3 regions of the Vibrio sp. JCM 18905 genome follow, and region 1 is predicted to be linked to each of the others. Evidence: predicted binding sites of a transcription regulator. Region 1 holds the regulator's gene; each other region holds the start of a gene.

The links. The regulator CRP, encoded in region 1, controls carbon source genes, mostly activating them, when cyclic AMP is high. The targets are predictions, from matches to a motif close to TGTGANNNNNNTCACA.
Region 2: a site for CRP is predicted at 2,773-2,788, ahead of cytR (DNA-binding transcriptional regulator CytR). Genes of this name have one in related genera too.
Region 3: a site for CRP is predicted at 2,069-2,084, ahead of ACZ5ZC_RS03990 (glycogen/starch/alpha-glucan phosphorylase). Genes of this name have one in related genera too.

The regions. Positions count from the first base shown of each region.
Region 1 covers NZ_AP043880.1:427,538-432,493, forward strand. The annotation lists gene astA (arginine N-succinyltransferase) at 1-345, shown strand, start outside; gene astD (succinylglutamate-semialdehyde dehydrogenase) at 374-1,831, shown strand; gene ACZ5ZC_RS18650 (DUF1338 domain-containing protein) at 2,081-2,872, shown strand; gene crp (cAMP-activated global transcriptional regulator CRP) at 3,018-3,650, opposite strand; gene ACZ5ZC_RS18660 (phosphoribulokinase) at 3,891-4,760, opposite strand; gene ACZ5ZC_RS18665 (YheU family protein) at 4,885-4,956, opposite strand, start outside.
Region 2 covers NZ_AP043879.1:217,748-222,703, forward strand. The annotation lists gene hslU (HslU--HslV peptidase ATPase subunit) at 1-27, opposite strand, end outside; gene hslV (ATP-dependent protease subunit HslV) at 51-602, opposite strand; gene ftsN (cell division protein FtsN) at 718-1,266, opposite strand; gene cytR (DNA-binding transcriptional regulator CytR) at 1,491-2,519, opposite strand; gene priA (primosomal protein N') at 2,823-4,956, opposite strand, start outside.
Region 3 covers NZ_AP043878.1:914,042-918,997, forward strand. The annotation lists gene malT (HTH-type transcriptional regulator MalT) at 1-1,525, opposite strand, end outside; gene ACZ5ZC_RS03990 (glycogen/starch/alpha-glucan phosphorylase) at 2,261-4,714, shown strand; gene malQ (4-alpha-glucanotransferase) at 4,832-4,956, shown strand, end outside.

The DNA.
Region 1 (4,956 bases):
GTGATTGGTCAAGTGCATGACAATACTCGCCCAGCATTAAAGCTGCTTGAGCGTGAAGGCTTCACTAACCGTGGCTACGTGGATATTTTCGATGCGGGTCCAACCGTTGAATGTGACTTACGCAATATTGAATCGGTACGTCACTCGTTCCGTGCGCAAGTGAAAATTGCACAACATAGCAGTACGCAAGACTTCTTGATGTGCAACTCATCGTTCGAAAACTTCCGCGCAGCAGTCACCAAAGCGGCGTATGACCCTGAAACACAAAGCGTCATGATCGCACCAGACGTTGCGGATGCACTTTTGGTTGAGGAAGGGGATTTTGTTCGCCTTCTTCCGCAGTAACAGACGACAGAATTTAAGGATAGAAACAATGACACATTGGATTGCAGGTGAATGGGTACAAGGTCAGGGTGAAGCATTTACGTCTCTGTCACCTTACAACCAAGAAGTGATCTGGCAAGGCAACGGTGCAACGGCAGAGCAGGTGAATCAAGCGGTATCTGCAGCGCGTGAAGCGTTTATTGACTGGAAAAAACGCCCATTTGCAGAGCGTGAAGCGATCGTGTTGGCTTTTGCTGAGAAAGTAAAAGAGAACAGCGAGAAAATCGCTGAAGTCATTGCCAAAGAAACTGGTAAGCCAATTTGGGAAACGCGCACTGAAGCAGCGGCAATGGCAGGTAAAATTGCCATCTCTATTCGTGCTTACCATGACCGCACTGGTGAAGCGAGCCGTGAAGCGGCGGGCAACCAAATTGTGTTACGTCATCGCCCACTGGGCGTGATGGCGGTATTTGGCCCATATAACTTCCCTGGTCACCTACCAAATGGTCACATTGTGCCTGCGTTACTAGCGGGTAACACCGTTGTGTTCAAGCCATCCGAGCAAACGCCTTGGACTGGCGAGCTAGCTATGAAACTTTGGGAAGAAGTAGGTCTGCCGAAAGGCGTGATCAACCTTGTCCAAGGTGCGAAAGAAACCGGTATTGCGCTTGCTGATGCGAAAGGCATTGATGGCGTACTGTTCACGGGCAGCGCGAACACGGGGCATGTATTGCACCGTCAATTTGCGGGTCAACCAGGCAAAATGTTAGCACTAGAAATGGGTGGTAATAACCCGATGGTGATCTCTGATAAATACGGTGATTTGGATGCCACGGTGTACACCATCATCCAGTCAGCGTTTATCAGTGCCGGGCAGCGTTGTACGTGTGCTCGTCGTTTGTATGTGCCATTGGGTGAGAAAGGCGATGCGCTTATCACCAAGCTCGTCGAAGCGACGAAGAATATTCGCGTAGACCAACCATTTGCAGAGCCTGCGCCATTTATGGGGCCGCAAATCTCCGTTGCCGCAGCCAAGTTCATTCTCGATGCACAAGCGAACCTTCAATCACTTGGTGGTGAAAGCTTGATTGAAGCTAAAGCAGGAGAGGCGGCGTTTGTTTCTCCGGGCATTATTGATGTAACGAACATTGCTGAGCTACCAGATGAAGAGTACTTCGGTCCACTTCTGCAAGTGGTGCGTTACGAAGGGCTAGAAAAAGCCGTAGAACTGGCGAACGACACGCGCTTTGGTCTCTCTGCTGGTTTAGTTTCAACTGACGACCAAGAATGGGAATACTTCGTTGACCATATTCGTGCAGGGATCGTGAACCGTAACCGCCAGCTCACTGGTGCAAGTGGTGATGCGCCATTTGGTGGTCCTGGTGCGTCAGGTAACCTACGTCCAAGCGCTTATTACGCAGCAGACTACTGTGCGTACCCGATGGCATCAATGGAAGGTCAAGAGACTATCTTGCCTGCAACATTAAGCCCAGGTGTGGCGCTATAAGTTTTAATAACAGAGTCGCAACCATGTATTGCGGCTCACCTTGCCGGCGAATCATTTAGGTATGGGTTGTAGTGATCGTTGGCAGAACACGGAAAGTGAGCAAAGACTCGGAAAAGCGTGTTGACTGACTGGCATTTACCGTCACAGGTTGATGGCTGCTCGTTCATTATTCTGGACAACTTTTCGTTGTGAGCGAGCAGTCAACTTCCGCTTACCTTTTAACTCTACATCTCGTAACAAGGAGTCGTTATGACGCCCGATGTGTTATTTGAATCGCTATGGCAAGATTACATTCAACGTCTTTGCCCTTCTGCTGCGAAAGTACATCAGCTGCTTCAAGAAGATGAGCCTCTGATTAATGATCATATAGCTTTACGTACCTTCAATATTGCGCCTCTTGGTATCGAAACCTTAGCTAAACCATTTGTAGCCATTGGCTACCAGGCATGTGGTGACTACGTTTTCGAAAGTAAAAAGCTGGTTGCTAAACACTATGAGCACCCTGATCCGAAGCAACCTAAAGTCTTTATTAGTGAGCTAAAAGTTGAGGAGTGTTCACCTGAGCTGCAAGAGATTGTGAAAAAGCTGGTGGCACAAGTCGATGCAGGCAAGCTGAACGATAGCGCATTCTTACATGGTGGACGCTTGTGGGATTTAAGCTTTGCTGACTACCAAACGTTGGCTAAAGAAAGTGAATATGCATCTTGGTTGGCTGCGCATGGTTACGGCGCAAACCACTTCACGGTGAGCGTTAACCAGCTCAATGAATACGAAGAAGTGAAGCAAGTAAACGATCACTTACGTACGGCCGGATTTACCATCAATGAAAACGGCGGGGAAGTGAAGGGCACTCCTGAGGTGCTACTAGAACAATCATCGACCATGGCGGATAAAGTGGCGGTTCGCTTTAGCGAAGGCACTGAAATTATCCCTGGTGGCTTTTACGAGTTTGCTAAGCGCTACCCGATGGAAAATGGTGAGCTGTACCCAGGTTTTGTGGCGGCTTCAGCGGACAAAATCTTTGAAAGTACGAATGGCTAACTTTTAGGGTGAACCTTTCGGCTAACCAACTTGCTCATTAGTCTTTTGTTGCTCTGAGCTTAATGTGGTTACAAGACAAATAAAAAGCCACCAATGTCGCCATTGGTGGCTTTTATAATTTTGTTCGCGTCACTCTGGTTTGAGATTAACGAGTACCGTAAACCACGATAGTTTTACCGTGCGCAGAGATTAAGTTCTGCTCTTCTAACATTTTCAAGATACGACCTACTGTCTCACGAGAACAGCCAACGATTTGACCGATTTCTTGACGAGTGATCTTGATTTGCATGCCGTCTGGGTGAGTCATTGCGTCTGGTTGTTTTGCAAGGTTCAGAAGCGTCTGAGCGATACGACCAGTTACGTCTAGGAACGCCAGGTCACCCACTTTTTGGCTAGTTACTTGAAGACGACGAGCCATCTGCGCAGAAAGGCGCATTAGGATGTCTGGGTTTACTTGGATAAGCTGACGGAATTTCTTGAAAGAAATTTCAGCAACTTCACAAGGAGATTTAGCACGAACCCAAGCTGTGCGCTCTTGGTCTTCCTCGAATAGACCAAGTTCACCAATAAAGTCTCCTTGGTTTAGGTAAGAAAGGATCATCTCCTTACCTTCTTCGTCTTTGATAAGAACCGCAACAGAACCTTTAACGATGTAGTACAAAGTTTCTGCCTTTTCGCCCGCGTGAATTAGCGTGCTCTTTGAAGGGTACTTATGAATATGACAATGTGAAAGAAACCACTCTAATGTTGGGTCGGTTTGAGGTTTACCTAGAACCATAATATCTCACTTCCTCTGCAGGGTACGCTTGCGCTATCCATATTTTAGCTAAGCCTGAATTAGGCATACTAGAATAAGAGCACTTTTTATATGCTGCAAGCTCTCTTGTGTTTCGGTAAGAAATAGTATCCTTTTTCGAAAACGATTTCTTGATTTTAATCGTGCCATGATTGAGATTTTGTAAGCAAAACTGTGCACATGATCACGGTATGAAAAGTAAACATCTTCGCAGGCAGGTTTTTAGCCAATTTTCCCTGTTTCGATGAGCTGTTGTAGGATAGGCCGAACTATGAGCTCCATTGCAAAGCTCATCTTACCGCCTGGCACGACAATCGTGTTGTGGCGTGACATGAATGAGCCATCAATCATAGCCAGGAGATATGGGAAGTCGACTTTCTTTATCCCACGCAAGCGAATCACGACAAAGCTCTCATCTAGACTTGGGATACCTTTCGCGTTAAGTGGGTTAGAGGTATCGACCGTTGGGACGCGCTGAAAGTTAATATGAGTGCGAGAAAATTGCGGAGTGATGTAGTTAAGATAATCGTCCATCGAGCGCACGATAGAATCCATTACTGCTTCTCGTGAATGACCGCGGTCACGAGTATCACGCACAAACTTTTGGATCCACTCTAAGTTTACGATTGGTACCATACCAATCAAGAAATCCACATGCTGCGCAACATTAACATCGCCATCCACAACACCGCCGTGCAAGCCTTCATAGAAGAGAACGTCACTGTTCTCCGGTAAGTCCTGCCATGGTGTGAAGGTACCAGGCATTTGATTATAAGGTACGGCCTCGTCAAAGGTGTGTAGGTAGCGACGTACGCTGCCTGCGCCATCGTGACCATATTTACGGAAAAACTCTTCCAATCCTGGAAAGTCATTAGCTTGAGGGCCAAAGTAGCTAATGTGTCGACCTTGCTCGCGCGCTTTACGGATTTCTATATCCATTTCAGGGCGAGTAAAGCGATGGAAGCTGTCGCCTTCAACCCATGCGGGTTTAACGTTCATCATATTGAACATCTTACGGAAGGCTTCAGATGTAGTGGTCGTGCCGGCACCGGATGAACCAGTAACCGCAATAATTGGGTGTTTAGCTGACATGACAAACCTTGTCGAAAATTACTTACCTGTAATGTGCAGTAGGCTGCTACTGCACGGTCGATAACCCACTATAGCACGTAACAATGCCTTGTCATTGAGTGGGGTACGGTAAAATGTGAAGGGTCTAAAATTTTGTTTTTACCTGAATATCGACGGTTTCGTGCAGTTCAGAGAATACGATAACCGCTTCGCCTTT
Region 2 (4,956 bases), on a different replicon from region 1:
GATTTCGCGAGGCGTCATTTCAGACATATTCTTTCCTTACTTCGTTACGATTACGCGGTTGGTTTTTCAGGCTCTACCGTTGAGTCTAGCTCTTCTACTGTGTGGTGGTGGTTGGTGAAGACACAAATATCACCCGCGATGTTGAGGGCTTTTTCCGCGATCTCACGAGCATCTAGATCTGTGTTTTCTAGTAGGGCGGTTGCTGCAGCTTGTGCGTAAGCACCACCAGAGCCAATCGCAATCAGGTCGTGTTCTGGCTGTACGACATCACCATTACCGGTAATGATTAACGATGCGGTTTCGTCGGCAACGGCAAGCAAGGCTTCGAGCTTGCGCAGAGCACGATCGCTACGCCAGTCTTTGGCTAGCTCAACCGCAGCCTTAGTTAGGTGGCCTTGGTGCATTTGTAGCTTGCTTTCGAAGCGCTCGAAAAGGGTGAAGGCATCTGCAGTGCCGCCAGCAAAGCCCGCTAGTACTTGGTTGTTGTATAGGCGGCGAACTTTGCGCGCATTACCTTTCATTACGGTATTGCCTAGAGATACTTGGCCATCACCCGCGATGACGACTTTATTATTTCGACGTACAGATACAATGGTAGTCACAGTCGACCTCTTGATTATTTCTCTTTGGATTTAATTCAGTATATGGGGGAGGAGAAATGGGGATTCAAGGGGGCAAAAAGAAAGGCCCTAGGATCTTAGCTCCTAGGGCCTGAGTTTAAAGATTTTCTTTCCAAATCGCACATGGCTCGATTTTCGCGCGTTGCAGTTTATGACGGTCACGTTCTGCATCACGTTTGAACTTATACGGACCTAGCACCACGCGATACCATGAACTGCCTTCTTTCTTACGAATCTTGCTCGACATCCCTTGGAACGCGATTGCAAGCTTGCGCTCTTCCGCTTGTGCCTGGGTTTTGTACGCGCCACACTGCATGATGTAAGGAATTTTAGAAACTTCAATTTCTTTGGCCACAACTTCAACTTCACGTTTCGGTAGTGACTCAACATATTCCCACTTTTCTTCTGGTGGTGGCGGCAAGTCTTTTTTCGGCTTTGGTTTGCTTACAGTGGTTGTTGGCTGCTTCACGACAGGTTGTTTGGGTTCTGGGTCGCTACTCAAAAGGTAAAGACCATAGCCAAAACCACCCACGAGCAAGATAGCGAGCAGGCCACTACGCCAAGGTTTTTTTCTTCTCGGCGGCTGTTTTTTTGTCGACTTTTTTGGGGCGCCTCGCCCCCGTCTTACATAATCTCTATTTGCCACGGTTATTTCTGGTCATCAAGGATTCTTGCAAATATGTTAATCCAGAACGAGTTGAGAAAACACCCTATTGATAGAATCTTGATAGCTAAAGCGCGACAACGCCCGAGTGTAGGAGTGTGTTTCCGTTCTTGCTTATATTTATTCGGGGATACACAAAAAGCAGGAGGGGCAAATAAAAAGCGGCGCCTTAGCACCGCTTTGGGTATGAATACCTAATTTTTAGGTTAAGGGCGCTGTGGTGGCGCTGCACTTCCGCGAATGACGAGGTTAGTTTCAAGTAGGCGCGAGCCTGAATGCACGTCGTGTCCTTTTAACATCTCAAGCATCATTAGCATCGCTTGTCGACCAATCTCATAGCGAGGCTGAGAGATAGTGGTCAACGGTGGATCGCAGTACTGAGCGAAGTTAATGTCATCAAAGCCCACAACAGAGAGATCTTGCGGTACTCGTAAGCCAAGCTTTTTCGCTTCTTGAATTGCGCCGATGGCCATTGTGTCACAGTGGCAGAAAATAGCCGTTGGTGGCTCTGGCAATTCGAGCAGTTTACGAACGGCTTTTGCTCCGCCATCAAAAGAGAACTCAGTAATGACACTATATTGTGGATCTTTATTGATGCCGGCACGGCGCAGAGCTTGTTGGTAGCCTTGCTGGCGGAACTGACACAATATTGCTGTATCTGGTCCAGAGATTTGAGCAATGCGTTTATGACCTAATTGGGTTAGGTAATTCACCGCTTCAAATGCTGAGGTCAGGTTATCAATATGTACTGTCGGAAGCTCGAGTTCAGGCGCAAATTCACACGCCATTACCATCGGAGGTAAGTTCTTTTGCTCTGGCTTACTGACATCGAACGGTAGATCTGTGCCAAGCAGTAGCATTCCATCTGCCTGCTTAGTAAATACGAGGTTAACGAAAGAACTTTCACGTTTCTTCTGTTGTCCGCTATCGCCCAGCAGGACTAGATAGCCATGTTCCATGGCAGCATCTTCAATACCGCGAATAATTTCAGAAAAATAAGGATCACAGATGTCGGGAACGATAGTGACAATGGTTTTTGATTCGTTTCTACGTAAGTTACGCGCTAATGAGTTTGGAGAATAACCCGCTTCAAGTACGGCATCTTCTACTCTTTTTCTCGTTGAAGAAGAGACCTTCTCTGGGTTCATTAATGCTCGAGATACCGTAGCCGTAGACACTCCCGCAAGCTGGGCAACATCCTTCATTGTCGCCATAGTTTTTAACCTCTCGTTTATTTTTTGCCAAGATGACGTTATTCCTGTTTGAAATCATAATAATCACGCTGAGTTAGAGCATCGTTTGCTCTTCGCTCAGTTCGTGTTAACAAGTGGAAAAATGGATTCTTCACTGCGACATCAATTTGTGGGAATAGTCATTGTTTTAATCTAAGCCTGTGCGAACAAGTCACTTTAGACTTTTCTAATTTGGATAGTCTATTCATTTCTAAAGTGAAAGTTACGGTCTGTTTAACAAAAATTGCAATCCCGTTGTGATGTTTATCACATTAAATGGTAATTCATTACATAGTTAAACGTTTGCTAGCTGAGATCTTGTGGCTCTATGTCTAAATTCCAGCGAACTTTCTTGGCATTTGGCAACAACTCAATAGCAGGTTTGGCACTGGTTAATAACTTTTGCATCAATGAACGATGCTGGGTTTGAAGTAACAGCTGCCAGCGGTATTTGCCTGCACGTTTGGCGAGAGGTGATGGTGTTGGACCCAGCACCATGCAAGTGTTGTCAAATAAAGGATGCGATTCTAAGGTAAAGCGAACCTGACGTAAGAAGTCTTCAACCACTTCACTTTGGTTTGCTTCTGCTTTAAACAGAGTCAAGAAACTATAAGGCGGAAGCTGGGCGAGCTTACGTTCTTCCAGAGCTGTCATAGCAAAGTGACGATAGTCTTTTTGAAGTAGGGCTTGCAGCAAGCTGTGCTCAGGATGGTGAGTTTGTAGGATCACTTCGCCAGGTTTACTTGCTCGGCCAGCACGACCTGCGACCTGAATAAACAGCTGAGCTAATCGCTCCGAAGCGCGGAAGTCACTACTATATAGAGAGCCATCAACATCCAAAAGAGCAACGAGCGTTACATTTGGAAAGTGGTGCCCCTTAGCCAGCATTTGAGTGCCTATCAGTATTTGGTATTCACCTTTACGAATCGACTCAAGGGCATCTTCCAAGCTACCTTTGCGACGTGTGCTGTCTCTGTCGATGCGAATGGCTTTGTATTCTGGAAACAACTGAGCCAATTGTTGTTCGAGCTGTTCCGTTCCTACGCCGACGGTAACCAGTTGAGTTGAACCACATCCCTGACACTGATGAATGACAGGTTGTTGTGAGCCGCAGTGATGGCAGCGTATTTCGTTGCTGTAATGGTGGAACGTATAGTACGCATCACAGCGTTTACATTCTGCAATCCAACCACATTCATGGCACATCAAAGCGGGCGAGAAACCTCGGCGGTTAAGAAACAACATAACCTGATTGCCCACTTTTAAGTGTTTGCGCATTTCTGCAATCAGTTGGGCGGATAAGCCACTTTCTAAATACTGACCTTTTACATCTAACACTTTATTGGTGGTTGGCACGGCAGAGCCAGCTCGTTGGGTTAGTGTTAAATGGTGATATTTACCAGACAGTGCATTATGTAGGGTTTCTAACGCTGGCGTCGCTGAGCCAAGGACAATCGGTACTTGCTCTTTATGGGCACGCATGACGGCAACATCACGGGCATGGTAACGCAAGCTGTCTTGTTGCTTATACGAGGCGTCATGCTCTTCATCAACGATAATAATCCCCAAGTCAGCAAAAGGTGTCAGTAGGGCTGAGCGCGTACCAATGATGATCCCCGCGGCTTTATCGCGAGCCGATAACCAGGCGTTCAAACGCTCTGTTTCATTCAAACCGGAATGAATCACATCTACCGGGACATTAAATCGATGTTTAAAGCGGTTGATGGTTTGGGGCGTTAGACCGATCTCAGGTACTAAAACTAATGCTTGTTTCCCTTGCTCTAGAACGGGCTTGATAAGGTTTAAGTAAACTTCGGTTTTACCAGAGCCAGTTACCCCTTCTAATAAATAGCAAGCAAAGCCCGTTTGGCTATTTACGCTGGCAATCGCGAGTGCTTGTTCATGGTTAAGCTTTGGTTTCTCTACCGCACACTCTACATTTTGACTCCATTTCGTAATGGTCGGCTTTTTCTCGATGCGCTCGACCCAACCTTTTTCTTCGAGATTTTTTAAGATGGTCGAGTTTACTTCTTGATCCAAGAGCTCTTGATGCGAGATTGGGCCGTTGATCATCATTTGGAGTGCACGCTGTTGTTTTATCGCACGTCCAAGCCCTTGCATGAGCTTATTTCTTCCTGCTTCTGTCAGTTGCCATTCTTGTAGCGTTGCAAAGTCGGCCGGTTTGCCTTTCCTCAGCGCGGCAGGCATTGCATTGTGTAGAGTGTCACCTAGAGGGTACTGATAGAACTGGCTGCACCAATTTAGCAGTGAATAAAGCGTCTCTGGCCATATCGGTTGGGAGTCTAATACCGCTTTGATTGGCTTAAGTTGATCTTTAGGAAAGTCGGAGTCGTTCACCATTGCGGTGACGATGCCGACTAAGGTTTGGCGTCCAAAAGGTACGGAAACGCGTCCACCAATGATCGGAAACAGGTGCCCC
Region 3 (4,956 bases), on a different replicon from region 1:
GGTCGAGTTTACCTAGCACGTGGTTAACTTCGCCAACAACCGAAGTTGCCACAATGCGGCTACGGTAAATCGTGTTATCAAGTTGGCTAAGTGCTAGCTCCGCTAATTCGAGTGCTTTCTCTGGTTGGTTGCTGTTGATAGCCACTTGAGCAAGCAGCGCGTTTGCTTGACCTTGATAATGAATATCTAACTCAATGTTACGCTTTTTATGCTCCTCTTCCGCTTCTTCAAGCAGGTGGCCTACTTGGTTATAACGATGCTGACTTTGAGCCAACCAAGCTCGGAGCATCGTAAGTTTTGGGTGGCTGAACAGAAGCTCAGCATCCAACTTATTAATTGAGCTTTCCAGTGTGCTGAGCTCGCCTTGGTTAAACATCTTCCAGCCGAATTCGTTTAGAATTTCTACCACCAAGTCTTTATCGTTCGACTTTTGTGCATGGTGAATCGCTTGGTGCGGTGCTTTTTGTTGTAACCAGGCAACAGCTGCATTGCGGTGAAGATCTTTTTCTTGCTGAGGAATACGCGCTTGGCGCTCATGAGACAAAAACTCGCCAAATAAGTTATGGAATCGGAACCAGTTTTGCTCCCCTTCGAGTGGGTAGATGAATAAGCCGTAGCGGTTTAATGATTCGATCAAACCAAGCGCATCTTCGCGTTGGGTGAGGGCAAACACCAACTCATCATTGAAGTGGTCAAGCACGGAAACTTGCATCAAGAAATGACGAGTTTCGTGATCGAGTAGGTCAAATACTTCTTCGACCAGGTAATCCCACAAATGCGCGTGATTGAACTGCGATACCGACTCTACGGTTTGCGCCAATGTACGGTTTTGATGTTGCGCTTGTAACGCGATCAACTGCATCGCCGATGGCCAACCTTCCACATAGGTTCTGAGGTTGTTTGCCATGTCTTCGTCGATGCCATCGGCAATACGCTGATTAAAGAAGCGAGTCGTTTCTTCGGTATCGAACGCCAACATCTCGTTGCCGATTTCGATCATTAAATCACGAACACGTAAGTTTGCAGTACCCAGAGGCGGCGCTGCACGACTTGTTACCACAACGGTGAGGTTGTCTGGCATGTGTTTTAAGAAGAAACGCATGGATTCATGGATTTCATCGTTGGTAATCAAGTGATAGTCATCTAGCACCACGTAGCACTCTTGATGAAAATCAGCCATTTCCGCGAACACTTCGCTGAATAAAGAACGTAGAGAAGAGATCTGGCGTTTTTCCGCCAGTTTTTGTGCGTTAGAGCAACTGAAGTTGGTGGCTTTGTTTAATGCTTGAAGCAGGTAGTTCACAAAACGAAAGCCGTCGTTATCGCTGTCATCAATGCTGTACCAACCGACGTTTGGTTTATCGGATAGCCACTGCGCTGCCATGGTGGTTTTTCCGTAACCTGCTGGGGAGCGGAATAAAACCAATTTGTAGTAAGGCGCTTGCTGTAGTAAGTCCAACACTCGTGGGCGCACGATGGCATTGTGCAGGCGTCCTGGTCGAGTAAGCTTAGATGGAATCCACATTAGTAATTATGTCCTTATTTATGTATACCCAAGTGATTGCGACGTGATCATTTCAGTAAGGCCCTCTCGAAAGCTTCGTCTTACTGAATGATTTCACCGGCATCAAAAACTGCTTGAATGCCGGTTGATGTCGCCTCTTGTTGGGGCTTGCATCCGTCTGAAAAACCATTCCATACGGTCACTTAGATATAAAAGCTAGCGAAAACTAGAAATAACTCACACCGCCTAATTCTAGTTTGTATAAAAAGCGTACAATCCTGTGAGCCGTGTGGGATGGTACGACATCAGAAATGTCCGTTACTTTGATCCACTTCCTAATTCTCAAGGGTTGATGGATTTACCATCAACTACGCCCTTTATTTGTGATTCTTGTCACTTAAATATCTTTTGTGTCGAACGTATTAAGATCTCGTTGCACATCGATTATGAAAAATCTTTCCATGTTAACCAAGTTAATGTGACCAATATTACAATTTTCACATCATCAGATGAGTGGGCTATAAAAAGCGTCATGAACGGGTTTTAACCTTTCTCATATTCCATTGTGATCAAAATCACTAAGAACTGGAGCAAAGCTCACTTTGTTGAGATTTGGATCACTAACCTAGCAATGGTACCCCCTCTACGCCCTCAGCCCTCCTCCTTCAAAGGAGGAGAATTAGGAGGATGTTTATTCACAGAGGTAAATGCACGATGTATGGCAGATGAATTACCAAAAGACGTGAGAATTTCGTAATGAAACCTACTCAACAAAAACAATTTGACAAGAAGTCGTTCCAAGAAAGCGTAAAGAAACACCTATCTGTAACTTACGCTCACACGATTGAAAACGCAGACAGCCGAGCTTGGTACCTAGCAATGGGTCATGCACTGGCTGAGTTCACTACTTTAGATTTGCTTGCTACTGAAGAAGATCCACGCATTAAAAGTGCGAAGAGCGTTAACTACCTTTCGCTAGAATTCCTTATCGGTCGTTTGACGGGCAACAACCTAATCAGCATGGGTCTGTACGAACAAGTAACAGAAGCAATGGCTGAACTGGGTTACAACCTAACTGACCTGCTAGAAGAAGAACGTGACCCATCATTGGGTAACGGTGGTCTTGGTCGTCTAGCGGCATGTTTCATGGATTCATGTGCGGCACAAGAATTCCCAACCGTCGGTTACGGCTTGCACTACGAATACGGTTTGTTCAAACAGTCTTTCAAAGATGGTCGCCAGCAAGAAGCACCTGACGCATGGCGTGGTGTAGAAGGCTACCCTTGGGAAATTGCTCGTCCAGAACTTGCACAAGAGATCGGTTTCTACGGTCACGTTGAAGTGGTTAACGAGAACGGTAAAGAAGTTCGCAAATGGGTTCCTGGCATGTCTGTAAGAGCAATGCCTTGGGATCTACCAATTGTGGGTTACGAATCAGACACGGTTTACCCGCTACGTCTTTGGGAATGTCAGGCAATTGCACCATTCTCGCTAGCAAGTTTTAACAACGGTGACTACTTCGAAGCGCAGCACGCACTGATCGACGCAGGCAACATCACTAAAGTGCTTTACCCGAATGACAACCACGAGAAAGGTAAAACACTGCGTCTTATGCAGCAGTACTTCCACTCTGCTGCGTCTGTACGTGACATCCTACGTCGCCACGAAGCTGCGGGCTACTCGCTAGCGGATCTACCGAAGCAAGAGACTATTCAGCTTAACGATACGCACCCAACGATTGCGATTCCTGAGCTAATGCGCATCCTGATGGACGAAAAAGGTCTAACTTGGGAAGCGGCTTGGGAAATCAGCTCTCAAACATTCGCGTACACTAACCACACGCTACTTCCAGAAGCACTAGAGACATGGCCAGAGTCGCTAATTCAGCACCTACTACCACGTCACATGGAGATCATTTACGAGATCAACCACCGTTTCCTACAAGACGTACGTGCAATGTGGCCGGGTGATGTCGCGAAACAACAGAAGCTTTCTATCATCGAAGAAGGTTTCCACCGCATGGTCCGCATGGCAAACCTATGTGTAATTGGCTCTTACGCAGTAAACGGTGTAGCGGCACTTCACTCTGAATTGGTTAAGAAAGACCTATTCCCAGAGTTCCACGAAATGTACCCAACACGTCTACACAACGTAACGAACGGTATTACGCCACGTCGTTGGTTGAAGTTCTGTAACCCAGGTCTTTCTAAGCTAATCACAGAGAAAGTCGGCCCAGAATGGCCAGCGAAACTAGAGCAACTAGAAGGCATCGCTAAGTACGCCACTGACGAGAAATTCCAGAAAGAATTCATGGCAGTGAAGAAAGAGAACAAAGAACGCCTAGCTAACTGGGTGAAAGAGAACATGGGTATCGAACTCGATACTAATGCGATCTTCGATGTTCAAATCAAGCGTCTGCACGAGTACAAGCGCCAGCACTTAGACCTTCTACACGTACTGTCTCTGTACCATCGCATTATTCACGAACCAGGCTTCGAATGTGTGCCTCGCGTTGTGTTCTTCGCAGCGAAAGCGGCACCGGGTTACCACCTAGCGAAAGAAATCATTTTCGCTATTAACAAGATTGCTGAGAAAGTGAACAACGACCCTCGCATCGGCAACAAGCTGAAAGTGGTCTTCATTCCTGATTACCGTGTGAGCATGGCTGAAATTATTATTCCTGCGGCGGACGTATCACAACAAATTTCACTTGCGGGTAAAGAAGCATCAGGTACTGGTAACATGAAGATGGCGCTTAACGGTGCCCTAACGATCGGTACGATGGATGGTGCTAACGTTGAGATTCGTGAAGAAGTAGGCGATGAGAACATCTACATCTTCGGTCTAGACGTTGAAGGTGTGAAAGCGCTGAAAGCTCAAGGTTACAACCCATTTGATTACTACAATGCGGATCACCTACTCAAAGCGTCTATGGACCTACTACTGGGTGAAGAATTCACTCCAGGTCAACCAGGCTTACTGCGTGCAACGTACGACAGCCTACTAGATGGTGGTGACCCGTACTTATGTCTTGCGGACTTCGCATCTTACGTGAAAGCGCACGAAGACATGAGCGAACAATACAAAGACCAAGCTGGCTGGGCGAAGAAAGCCATTCTTAATACCGCTCTTGTCGGCAAGTTCACCTCAGATCGCTCAATTCGCGACTATGTGAACAACATCTGGAAACTAAAAGCGGTTCACCGTTAATAGAACAGAGTTAAGACCAAGGTAGCCAAGCGCTACCTTTGGTCATTTTCCAAAAGAAGTTATTGATAACAATAAAACCCTACACGGAAGGTGTTGGTATTACCTTCGGAGAAAGCGATGAAAGAACAAACAGCATTAAAGAAAGTCGCGGAAATGGCGAGATTGGCTGATAGCTATGTCAGTGCTTGGGGAGATGAGGCAAAAGTGTCTGAGGAGACGCTGCGCCGCTTGCTCGCTTCGCT